3 regions of the Pantoea sp. B65 genome follow, and region 2 is predicted to be linked to each of the others. Evidence: predicted binding sites of a transcription regulator. Region 2 holds the regulator's gene; each other region holds the start of a gene.

What was found. Region 2 encodes LexA, which represses DNA repair genes until DNA is damaged. Its sites were predicted from a motif close to TNCTGTATGTACATACAGNA; they were not measured.
Region 1: JWF83_RS24285 (YebG family protein) is a predicted target of LexA. The motif match lies at 2,186-2,205, and genes of this name have one in related genera.
Region 3: dinB (DNA polymerase IV) is a predicted target of LexA. The motif match lies at 2,106-2,125, and genes of this name have one in related genera.

What each region holds. Positions count from the first base shown of each region.
Region 1 covers NZ_JAHXPU010000045.1:27,005-31,288, reverse strand. The annotation lists gene JWF83_RS24295 (prolyl oligopeptidase family serine peptidase) at 1-835, opposite strand, end outside; gene JWF83_RS24290 (tellurite resistance TerB family protein) at 1,038-1,697, opposite strand; gene JWF83_RS24285 (YebG family protein) at 1,816-2,169, opposite strand; gene purT (formate-dependent phosphoribosylglycinamide formyltransferase) at 2,307-3,485, shown strand; gene JWF83_RS24275 (bifunctional 4-hydroxy-2-oxoglutarate aldolase/2-dehydro-3-deoxy-phosphogluconate aldolase) at 3,579-4,217, opposite strand.
Region 2 covers NZ_JAHXPU010000037.1:56,488-60,771, reverse strand. The annotation lists gene zur (zinc uptake transcriptional repressor Zur) at 1-372, shown strand, start outside; gene JWF83_RS16790 (CsbD family protein) at 508-720, opposite strand; gene dinF (MATE family efflux transporter DinF) at 957-2,273, opposite strand; gene lexA (transcriptional repressor LexA) at 2,407-3,015, opposite strand; gene JWF83_RS16775 (diacylglycerol kinase) at 3,121-3,489, opposite strand; gene plsB (glycerol-3-phosphate 1-O-acyltransferase PlsB) at 3,618-4,284, shown strand, end outside.
Region 3 covers NZ_JAHXPU010000017.1:41,424-45,707, reverse strand. The annotation lists gene pepD (beta-Ala-His dipeptidase) at 1-979, shown strand, start outside; gene dinB (DNA polymerase IV) at 1,036-2,091, opposite strand; gene dpaA (peptidoglycan meso-diaminopimelic acid protein amidase) at 2,453-3,193, shown strand; gene JWF83_RS07065 (class II glutamine amidotransferase) at 3,164-3,931, opposite strand; gene lpcA (D-sedoheptulose 7-phosphate isomerase) at 3,983-4,284, opposite strand, start outside.

The DNA.
Region 1 (4,284 bases), on a different contig from region 2:
AGTGGTCGAGGGTGTATTCATGGTCCTTGCGACGCGCACAGAACACCTGCGCTTCCGCCTCGGCAAATTCAGCGTCCAGCAGCAGGATCTCGCTGGTGGTGCTGCTGTTTAGCGTAATCAGAATAAAGTGTTCGCAGGTCGTTTTATGCACACTGACATAAAAGGTATCGTCCTGCTCTTCATACACCAGCTGGTCAGCGCTCTGCGGTTCACCAACCGTATGGCGCCATACCTGAAACGGCAGCAGCGTCTTTTTGTCTTTACGCACATAGTAGAGAGTGCGCGAATCATTGGCCCAGACAAAGCTGGAAGAGACATCTTCCAGCACCTCCGGATACCAGCTGCCGCTACTGAGATTACGCAAGCGAATGCCATAGATGCGCCGTGAGAGAAAATCTTCCGCCAGCGCCATGGTCTGATTATCCGGGCTGATATCCAGCGCCCCCATGGTGTAGAACTCGCTGTGCGAGGCGCGCTGATTGGCGTCCAGCAGCGTTTCCCATGCATCCGGCGTTTCGCTGTCGGCCGGTTGACGGGTATAAATCGGGTATTCGTTACCGCTTTCGTAACGGCGCTGATAGCGAAAACCATTCTTCACATAAGGTACCGAGTGATCCTGCTGCGGAATACGATCGATCATCTCCTGCAGCAACTGGTCCTGCAGCGCTTGTTGTGATGCCATGACCTGCTTGCCATAGTCGTTCTCGGCATGCAGATAATCCAGCACCGCCGGATCTTCGCGCTCATCATCACGTAACCAGTAGTAGTCATCCTGGCGGGTATCACCATGAAGGGTCATCAGATGGGGAATTTTTTTTGCTTTTGGCGGAGTCATAGGGCATCAACTTTCTTAACAGACATGCTGTAAGAGTGGCAGCTAACATCATGATTGCCAAGCGGTAACGATTAAAAAAGCCGGTGCCCTGCGGCACCAGCGCTCCATAGCGGTTTTCTGCCGGATCAATACCAGCGAAAACTGGGACTGGCGATGGCGGTTAGTCAACGCGCGCGCCGCCACTCCGCGGGCGGCTAGCCACTTAGTCGCTCAGCTTGTTCTTCTCTGCGCGGATATCATTTTCAATGCCATCGCGCACATCCTGTGGAATTTTCAACGCATCGCCGAGCGCCAGCAAATAGCTGCGCTCCATAAAGTGGTCGACATCAATCACCGCATTACTGAGGAAGTAGAGTTCCAGCGCCTCTTCCTCATTGCGGATATCGCGTGCCAGCAGTTGCGGATCCAGCGGTTGATCGATCGCCTGCTGGATCAGTTTCTCGCCCTGCGCGCCAATACCCAGCTGATGGACATTCTGCTCAATCGCCTGACGCTCTGCGCTGTCGATATGACCGTCGCTTTTCGCCGCAAACACCAGCGCAGTAATTAGGCGCGCAGCGCGGGCATCAACCGGGGTTTCGCCGTGGCCAAATTGCGGTTCATCACGATGGGTTTCGCTGACGCGCTGCTTATACTTATTCCACAGCACCGTGCCCGCCACCGCACCGCCACCGATAATCAGGGCATTTTTACCGAATTTGGTTAACAGGCTTCGCGACGACTTACTGGCAATCAGTAACCCCGCCAGGCCGCCCAGCGCGCCGGGTGCCAGCATCTTGCTCAGAGCTTCACTGCCGCCTTTGCTGTCACTGCTTTTGTTATTGCCTAATACGGATTGAATTTGCTGTAGCCAGTTATTCATCTCTTGTCCCTCAAAAAAACCTGAAGTCCAGAGTAAAACAACCGGCGTCAAGAAGCGTAAGGGGAAGAAAAGACGGGAAAATATTGGGCCACTCGCAGGCAGCCCGAGACTGGCGGACTCAGGCCGCTTTTACCGCGCGTACCGGTTTGCTTTTAGCCGGTTCGTTCGCGGCTGCGCTTTCGTCGGTCACGGTATTATCAACCGAATCCGCCGCGGCAATGCTTTCACCCGGCGCTTCCGGCATCTTGCTGGTACGCAGAATATGTTGCAGCGCATCTTTATTTTCGGCCAGGTACATGCCCAGCGCTTCCAGCTGGTGCTCTTCCAGCCCGGCGTTACTGGTTACCAGCCAGTCGGAGAAGACTTCTGCCATATCGAGCATTTTGTCATACGCATCCGCATCTTTTTTGCTGGCAAACGTCATCTTTTCCTCACCTCTTCTGACAACGACATATTTTACTTCAACAGCCATAATTTTTGCCTCAGGTAACTGTATTTATATCCAGTATATCAGTCGTTTTTTTTGTAAGCAAGCGGGCAAAGCAGATGTCTGCGCAAACGTTTTCGTTTATACTGCGCGCGAATTTTTCATCTATTCAGGTAGGAATTATGACGACTCTTGGAACCGCGCTGCGCCCTGCCGCAACTCGCGTGATGCTTTTAGGTTCAGGTGAACTGGGTAAAGAAGTGGCGATTGAATGCCAGCGTTTAGGCGTGGAAGTGATTGCCGTCGATCGCTATGCCGATGCACCGGCAATGCACGTCGCACATCGCAGCCATGTGATTAATATGCTGGATGGCGAAGCGCTGAAGGCGTTGGTCGCGCAAGAGCGTCCTGATTATATCGTGCCGGAAATCGAAGCTATCGCCACCGATATGCTGATCGAACTGGAAAAGCAGGGTCAGCGCGTAGTGCCTTGCGCCCGTGCCGCCCGTCTGACCATGAACCGCGAAGGTATTCGCCGTCTGGCGGCGGAAGAGCTGGCGCTACCGACCTCAACCTACCGTTTTGCCGACAGCAAAGATGCCTTCCTGCAGGCCGCCGATGAAATTGGTTTTCCGTGTATCGTTAAACCGGTGATGAGCTCATCCGGCAAGGGGCAGAGTTTTATTCGCACCGCCGCGCAGCTGGATCACGCCTGGGATTACGCGCAGCAAGGCGGACGTGCCGGCGCGGGTCGGGTGATCGTGGAAGGTGTGGTTAACTTCGATTTCGAAATTACGCTGCTGACCATCAGCGCGGTCGACGGTATACATTTCTGTGCGCCGATTGGCCACCGCCAGGAAGATGGCGACTACCGCGAATCCTGGCAGCCACAGCAGATGAGTGAGCTGGCATTGCAGCGTGCCGAAGAGATCGCGCGCAAAGTGGTGATCGCTCTCGGTGGCCATGGTCTGTTTGGCGTTGAGCTGTTTGTCTGCGGTGATGAAGTGGTGTTCAGTGAAGTGTCGCCGCGCCCGCACGATACCGGCATGGTAACCCTGATTTCGCAGGACCTGTCCGAGTTTGCCCTGCATGTGCGCGCCTTCCTCGGCTTGCCGGTTGGCGCTATCCGCCAGTACGGTCCGGCGGCATCGGCGGTGATTCTGCCCGAGCTGGACAGTGATAACGTGCAGTTTAGCGGAGTAACGGCAGTGCTGGGCGCGGGTCTGCAGCTGCGCCTGTTCGGCAAGCCGGAGATCCGCGGTCAGCGTCGGTTAGGTGTGGCACTGGCTAGCGCTGAGACTATCGATCAGGCTGTCGCGCGCGCTATCGCCTGCGCTACTGGCGTCAAGGTTAGCGGCTAACAACCATGTGACGGGAGCCATTAATGGCTCCCGCAGGGTGTTTCGGCTAAATTTACCCAGGGCGGGATTTATGCCGCCCAAATTATCAATAAATTAACGTGCGCCAGCCACCGCTTCACGCGCCAGCTCAGTAATCCGCGCGTAATCGCCCGCTTCCAGCGCATCCGCTGGCACTAACCACGAACCACCAATACAGAGCACGCTTTTCAGCGCCAGGTAATTACGATAGTTACTCAGTGAGATACCGCCGGTTGGGCAGAAACGCACCTGCGGGAATGGACCACCAATTGCCTGTAACGCTTTCACGCCGCCGTTGGCTTCCGCCGGGAAGAATTTAAACTCACGCAAACCGTATTCCATGCCAAGCATCAGTTCAGACACGGTACTGATTCCGGGAATCAATGGGATCGAGCCTTCAACGGCCGCCTTCAGCAGGGACTCCGTCAGACCCGGGCTGATAACAAATTTCGCACCGGCTTCCGTCACTTCGGCCAGCTGCTGAGTATTCAGTACGGTACCGGCGCCGACAATCGCCTCCGGCACTTCTTTGATAATCGCGCGCAGGGCATCCATCGCTACCGGCGTGCGCAGTGTCACTTCCAGCACACGCACCCCGCCAGCAACCAGCGCCTTCGCCATCGGAACCGCATGCTCCAGCTTATTGACCACAATCACCGGCACTACCGGGCCGGTAGTCAAAATCTGTTCAGCACTCGTTTTCCAGTTCTTCATCAGTGTATATCTCCCGTCGAGCCCGCTGCTGATCCCGGTGGCTGCAGCTGGCAAAAGTGACGCGCAT
Region 2 (4,284 bases):
GATCTGCTGCGGGTATCCGAACCGCAGGCAAAGCCACCCACCGTCTATCGCGCACTCGATTTTCTGCTGGAGCAGGGCTTTATCCATCGTGTTGAATCCAACAATAGCTACGTGGTGTGTCACCATTTTGAAGAACCGCAACACAGCTCGGCGATGCTGATCTGCGATGGCTGCGGTTCAGTAAATGAAAAACACGCCGCAGGCGTTGAAGATATTCTGCAGGTGCTGGCGCACCAGTCAGGTTTCGCCTTACGCCACAGCGTCATTGAAGCCCATGGATTGTGTGTCAGCTGTCAGGAAGTAGAAGCCTGCACGCATCAGGAAAGCTGCGAGCATGATCATTCGGTGGTAAGTAAGAAACGGGGACGCTAAATGGCGGGCGGTCTGAAGCGGCACTTTCCTTGTGCCCGGCAGGAGCATCGTCCTTAAATGGGCTTGAGATCAGATAATTCAGTCTGCATCACTGTTGCCGGTGCGGGCGGCGCTACTGCCGCCCCTGGCAAATGATTACCAGCGATAGTCGCTGTTGTGGGTTTCCCACTCCTTAACTTCTTTTTCCGCCTGATCCTTAGCGTAACCATAACGTTCCTGGATTTTACCTACCAGTTGATCGCGTTTACCTTCGATCACCGTCATGTCGTCGTCAGTGAGCTTGCCCCATTTTTCCTTCACTTTACCTTTGAACTGTTTCCAGTTACCGCTGGCTTGATCGCTATTCATAATGTGATACCTCCAGGTGATAAAGTTTCAGTGTTTCATCTTATCCATCTGCATGATGTCAGAATAAAACGCTATCCATTTGCTAAACACAGAGTTAATTGTAGTCGTGATTCGCGATAATGAGGTCACAATGCAGCAATTAACACTAATTAGCCCGTAGCAAAACAGAGTAACCACCTGAAAAACATCTATATTTAAGCCATTATTTCTGCAAAACAGTCCGGTAAGCAAATATTTCAACCAGCGAACCAGCTGTTACGCTGCCAGTGCCGCCGCCAGATAAACCACAGCGACAGGCCACGCAGCAGCAGAAACACCATCACCGCCAGCCATAAACCGTGGTTGCCTAACCATGGCAACGTCAATAAGGTGAGCGCATATCCCAGCGCGGCAATCGCCATACCGTTGCGCATTTCGCTGCCGCGGGTGGCGCCAATAAACATACCATCCAGCAGATAGCACCAGACACCAGCCAGCGGCAGAATCACCTGCCAGATAAGGTAGCGATCGGCCATATCACGCAACTCGGGTAATGACGTCAGCATAGCGACTATCGCTTCGCCGCTGCAGGCATAGAGCAGCGAGAAACTCAGCGCCACCAGCCCGGCCTGACGGCAGGACGCATGCCATACGCGCAGCAACTTATCGCTGTCGCGCGCGCCATATGCTTCGCCGGAGCAAGCTTCCACCGCATAGGCAAAACCATCCAGCGCATAGGCGGTAAAGGTGAGGAACATCAGCAGCACCGCGTTGACCGCTACCACCTCACTGCCCAGCCGCGCGCCGAGGATAGTTAATGAGGCAAAGCAGAGCTGCAACATCAGCGAACGCAACATGATGTCGCGGTTCAGCCGCATCAGGCGGCGAAGATCGCCGTACCAGCTATTTTTCAGCAGGCTAAAGGCAATTCCGCGCAGCTTTAGCACCCGCCATACCATCACCAGCCCGATAAGCAGCGTGACATACTCGGCGATTGCCGTCGCCGCTGCCGCGCCGCGCACTCCCCAACCGAGGCCGGTAACGAACCACAGGGCAAGCAGGATATTGACCAGATTGCCCACTACCAGCAGGATCACCGGCGCACGGGCATACTGCACGCCAAGCAGCCATCCGAGGAGCACCAGATTTGCCAGCGTCGCCGGAGCGCTAAGCCAGCGCACCGACATAAACAGTTGCGCCTGACGCAATACTTCGGGGTTACCGCCAACCAGCGAGGTGGCCAGCGTACTCAGCGGCTCTTTCAGCATAATAAACAGCAGACCGGCCAGCAGCGCCATGGATAATGGCTGCATCAGCGCACGCGCCAGCGCCGGTTTATCACCAGCGCCAAAGGCCTGAGCGGTTAAACCGGTGGTACTCATCCGCAGGAATAGCAGCAGCATAAACAGAAAACTGGTGGCGGTGGTGCCTACCGCCACGCCAGCCAAATACGTTGGACTGTCAAGATGGCCAATAACGGCAGTATCCACCAGACCCAGCAGGGGCACGGTGATATTGGAAAGGATCATCGGCAGCGCCAGCCGCCAGAGGTTTTTATCGGTAGCAGTAAACAATCGCCCAGGCTTCCACAACGCGATTAAGCGGCACAGCCACGCTGGCTGGCGCAAAAATGGGGTGAGACCAACAAGTTTACCTTACGCGTGCCTCAGGAAGACATCAGCGCGCGTAAGGAACAAGAGAGGTAACTTACAGCCAGTTGCCGTTGCGGATTACGCCAACCGCCAGACCTTCAATCGTCAGGGATTGCTGACGCAGATCGACCACGATCGGCTGAAAGTCGCTGTTTTCCGGCAACAGTTGCACAACATTGCCCTGTTTTTTCAGGCGCTTAACCGTGACTTCATCATCAATGCGTGCCACCACTATCTGGCCATTACGCACATCCTGAGTTTTATGCACCGCCAGCAAATCACCATCCATAATACCGATGTCTTTCATTGACATGCCGCTGACACGCAGCAAAAAGTCAGCGTTAGGTTTAAACAGATTCGCGTCGACCTGGAAATGGCCTTCAATATGCTGTTCTGCCAGTAATGGCTCGCCGGCAGCAACGCGCCCAATCAGCGGCAGCCCGGTTTCCTCTTCCATCATCAGCCGAATACCGCGCGAAGCGCCGGAGACGATCTCAATCACGCCTTTACGCGCCAGCGCTTTCAGATGCTCTTCCGCGGCATTAGGGGAACGGAAACCTAATTGCGAGGCAATCTCGGCGCGCGTAGGCGGCATACCGGTCTGACTAATATGGTCACGAATCAGATCATATACCTGCTGCTGCCTTGCCGTTAATGCTTTCATTCCGCCCCCTGGTTGTTTATACAGTCGCTGTGAGTATATACAGGTATTGGTGGCTTGGAAACCTAAAGCTGTGTAAAAAACAGCAGTTTGGCGATTTCTGTCGGCCTAAGCCCAATATGACCACAGCAGGGTGATCCAGACCAGCAGCGCCAGCAGAATACTCAGTAATACCGCCGCCGACCCCATATCTTTGGCGCGTCCGGAGAGCGGATGCTGTTCGCTGCCAATCCGGTCCACTACCGCTTCAATCGCGCTGTTCAGCACTTCCACGATAATCACCAGCAGCACCGAACCAATCAGCAACACGCGCGTGACGGCATCAACATGCAGCCAGCAGGCAATGATAATCGCCACCACCGCAGCAACGGATTCCTGACGAAATGCGGCCTCATTCTGCCAGGCTGCACGTAACCCTTTCCATGAGTAGCCTGCCGCTTTTATGATGCGTGTCAGACCAGTTACATTATTTGCCATAATTATGGAACCCTTTGAGATGTTTAACGTCCACTTCTGGGTGGCGCACATATTGCAACACAACAGATCTTAATAGCGCTTTCTGGTATGCTTGCCGCGCTTTGCTAACAAGAGGCTTCATGTTGTCTATGTCAGGTTGGCGTAATTTCTACTACAAGTTATTAAACTTACCACTCTCATTTTTGGTGAAGAGTAAAGCTATCCCGGCCGATCCGGTAGCGGAACTTGGGCTCGACAGATCGCGCCCCATTATGTATGTATTGCCTTATGATTCAAAGGCTGATCTCCTCGCGCTACGTGCGCAATGTCGCAAACGTGACTTGCCCGACCCGCTGGATCCGCTGGAGATCGATGGTACGGTTTTACCACGTCATGTGTTTATCCATGACGGTCCGCGTCTGTTCCCCTATTTCGTCCCGAATCTCGAATCGGTAAAACTGTTCCACGACTATCTGGATCTGCATCGCAGCAACCCGGCGCTGGACGTGCAGATGGTACCGATTTCGGTGATGTTTGGTCGTGCGCCGGGACGTGAAGTTCAGGGCGAGCAAACGCCGCATCTGCGCGTACTTAACGGCGTGCAGAAGTTCTTTGCCGTTATCTGGTTAGGGCGCGACAGCTTTGTTCGCTTCTCACCGACCGTTTCGCTGCGCCGCATGGCCACCGAACACGGCACCGATAAGACCATCGCCCAGAAGCTGGCGCGCGTGGCGCGCATGCATTTCGCCCGTCAGCGTCTGGCGGCGGTCGGCCCGCGCCTGCCGGTACGTCAGGAGCTGTTTGGTCGCCTGCTGC
Region 3 (4,284 bases), on a different contig from region 2:
GCAGGCGGATATCCTGATCAACACCGACTCGGAAGAGGAAGGTGAAGTCTATATGGGTTGCGCTGGCGGTATCGATTTCATCACCACTCTGCCGGTTGAGCGTGAAGCGGTTCCGGCGGGCTTCGCCACGCTGAAACTGACGATTAAGGGCCTGAAAGGCGGCCACTCCGGTTGCGATATTCATGTCGGTCTCGGCAATGCCAACAAACTGCTGGCGCGTTTCCTTGCTACTCAGGCGAAGGCGCTGGATCTGCGTCTGGTGGATTTCACCGGCGGCACCCTGCGCAATGCGATTCCACGTGAAGCCTTCGCCACTCTGGCCGTCGCTGCCGATAAAGTGGACGCGCTGAAAGCGGCCGCTACTGGCTATCTGACAACGCTACAGAATGAAGTCAGCCCGAAAGATAAAAATATCAATGTGCTGGTTGAACCGCTGGCCAGTGAGGCCGAAGCGTTAACGGCCAATAGCCGCGACCGTTTTATCGCTCTGCTGAACAGCACGCCAAATGGCGTGATCCGCAATTCCGACGTGATGAAAGGGGTGGTGGAAACCTCGCTGAACGTTGGCGTGGTGTCGATTAAGCAGCATGAAGCCGAAATTATCTGCCTGATCCGTTCACTGATCGACAGCGGTAAAGATTATGTGGTGGAAATGCTGGTTTCTCTGGGCGAGCTGGCTGGCGCGAAAACCGCACCCAAAGGCGGTTATCCGGGCTGGCAGCCTGATGCCACTTCACCGGTGATGGCGCTGGTGCGCGAAACCTATGAGAAGCTGTTTAACCGCAAGCCTAACATTCAGGTGATTCACGCCGGTCTGGAGTGTGGTCTGTTTAAGAAGCCTTACCCGAATATGGATATGGTATCTATCGGTCCAACCATTACCGGTCCGCACTCCCCGGATGAGCAGGTACATATCGCCAGCGTGGGTCTGTACTGGCAACTGCTGACCGAGTTGTTACGGGTGATCCCGGCGAAGTAAGGGATGACGGATTGATGATTTCCCCAGGCGGCATATTGCCGCCTGTTTTTTTGCCATCACAATCCCAGCAGCAACTGCCGCTCCAGCTGGGGGTTAAGTAACGATACATGCAACCCTACCAGCCGCACGCCGCGGCCGCCGCGCCGCTCGTCCCAGGTCTTCCGCGCCAGATCGATTAAATCGCCTTTATTCAGCACCGGCCAGACATGTTCCTGAGTGGTCAGCTGGAAATCATTAAATTTCAGTTTCACCCCCTGGCGCGCAATAAGCCGGTCCGGCTTAATCGCCGTTAAGCGTCGCTCCAGCTCCTCATACAGATAATCGAGGATCTTCAGGCACTCTTCCCAGCTATCAATATCCTCGGATAGCGTACGCTCGACACCCAGTGATTTCCGCTCACGTTCGGTGATCACCTCGCGATTATCGATGCCGTGACTACGCTCCCATAACACGCGGCCAAATTTACCAAAGCGTCTCAGCAACAGCGCCAGATCGCTTTTTTGCACATCGGCACAGGTAAACAGCCCCTGCTCTTCCAGCTTTTTTGCCGTGACTTTGCCGACGCCGGGAATTTTTTTCAGCGGCAGCGTCTGCAAAAAAGCCGGCATCTGTTCCGGCGTAATCACAAACTGGCCATTGGGTTTATTCAGATCGGACGCGATTTTGGCGAGAAACTTAATCGGCGCAATGCCGGCGGAGGCGGTAAGATCCAGTTCATCGGCGATACACTGGCGAATTTCGCGCGCCATCAGCGTCGCAGATCCCTGGCAGTGTTCGCTATCGGTAACATCCAGATAGGCCTCATCCAGCGATAGCGGCTCAATTAATGAGGTGTAACGCGCAAAAATTTCGCGAATATGGCGGGAAGCGATTTTATACGCCTCAAAACGGCCAGGGATCACTTTCAGATGGGGGCAAAGTTTAAGGGCCATCGCCGTCGACATGGCGCTGTGAACCCCATATTTGCGTGCCGGGTAATTGGCGGTGCTGATAACGCCGCGCTGTTTCTGACTGCCACCAATAGCAATCGGGATATCACGCAAGCGGGGATCGTCGCGCATTTCGACTGCGGCAAAAAAACAGTCCATATCGACATGAATAATTTTACGCATATCCCCTCCGGCAATACTGGATAAGTATACAGTCAAAACCAAAGAGTTCAAGCTGGTCTGCGACAAGCTGGCCCGGCGATCGTCCCGGCCTGTCGGTATAACCCCAGACATTTTCAGGAATAATCTCAGCCAGCATCTTGATAAAAAAATAGACGATGTTAATGTTGCGCTGCGATAGCGGAATTTTCCGATAATGCAGTTATCAGACGTTGGTCTTTACCCTCAATATTTCGCGTTGCAGAACGGTGCTCAGACCGCGCATCGACGGCAACATAGCTATCTATGTCACCGGGATCGGCAACCTGAGGTATGACGCGTATCAACGTCGCACTTACACACCCTCTATTTCAAGGGAATCAGAATGGACAAAATCGCACTGTTGTTTGCGATGATCTTTCTGCCAGCCGTTAGTATGGCCAGCACTCCGGAACCAGTTCAACCGCTAGCGCCGGTAAGCAAAGAATTAAAGAAACAATTAATTGGTACTCCTGTCTATCTTCAGATCTTCAAAGAAGAGCGAACGCTTGAACTGTATGGAAAAATAGGCAACGAATTTCGTCTGCTGGATAGCTATCGCATCTGCAATTTCTCCGGCGGACTCGGCCCGAAACAGCGTCAGGGCGACTTTAAAAGCCCGGAAGGTTTTTATACCGTCACGCAGCGTCAGCTAAAACCTGACAGCCGTTTCTATCGTGCGATCAATATCGGCTTTCCTAATGAGTACGATCGTCAGCAGGGCTATGACGGTAAATATCTGATGATTCATGGCAACTGTGTCTCTATTGGCTGCTACGCCATGACCAATGCCTATATGGATGAGATTTTTACTTATGTGAATGCTGCGCTGCACAATGGTCAGACAGAAGTGAACGTGAGTATTTATCCGTTCCGGATGACGGAAAGTAATATGCAGCGCCATCGTAACTCATACTACACGGCGTTCTGGAAGCAATTGCAGCCAGGCTATGCGTGGTTTGTTGAGCATCGCCAGCCGCCAGCGGTGAGCGTGAATGCCGGCAAATATGTGCTGAATAACAATCCGGTTATCAACAACCATCCGGCGGCACCGGGATCAATCCTCGCGCTCACCAAGACAGAATAGCACCCACTCTCCGGGTTCTATTTTGTTCCAGGTTTCATTACCGGTAAGCGGCTGAGTCGCAATCACCGTGACCACGTCATCTGGCGTGGTCTGCTTCTGAAAATCGATCTCCACATCCTGATCGAGCAGTTTGGCTTTGCCAAAAGGCGCGCGCCGGGTGATCCAGAACAGATTGGTGGAGCAAAAAGCCATCAGATAGCGCCCGTCCGACAGCAGCATATTAAATACCCCCTTCTCTCGCAGCTCCGTCGCCAGTTCGGCAATATAACGAAACACCGCCGGCCAGTTACCAGGCGTACGCGGATAGCGGGTAGTCAGCTGATGCAGTAACCAGCAAAACGCTTTCTCACTGTCGGTTTCACCTACCGGACGAAACTGACCGGTTTCCAGCTGGCGATACCCTTTCAGTTGCCCGTTGTGCGCATAGGTCCAGTTACGCCCCCACACTTCACGGGTAAACGGATGGGTATTTTCCAGCGACACCTCACCCCGGTTGGCCTGGCGAATATGCGCCACTACCGAGCGTGATTTGATCGGGTAATCCTGTACCAGCCGCGCAATTGGCGAGTTAAAGCTCGGCTGCGGATCTTTAAATGTGCGACAGCCTTTGCCTTCATAGAAGGTGATGCCCCAGCCATCCTTATGCGGCCCGGTTCCGCCGCCACGCTGCACCAGGCCGGTAAAGCTAAAGCAGATGTCCGTTGGGACGTTAGCGCTCATCCCGAGCAATTCGCACATAATGTGACCTCAAAATCAAAAGATTCCCCCGCAGGCGGGGGAAGGCGCTAATTATTTAGCCATCTCTTTTTCAATCAGCAGGATCAGGATATGAATCACTTTAATGTGAATTTCCTGAATCCGGTCGGCAAAACCGAAGTGCGGCACGCGAATTTCCACGTCGGCCGCGCCGTCCATTTTCCCGCCGTCTTTGCCGGTCAGGGTGATCACTTTCATCCCCTGGGCGCGCGCCGCTTCAATCGCTTTGATCACATTGGCGGAGTTACCGGAAGTGGAGATCCCCAGCAGCACATCACCGGCACGGCCGACGGCCTCAATATAACGAGAGAAGATAAAATCATAGCCGAAATCAT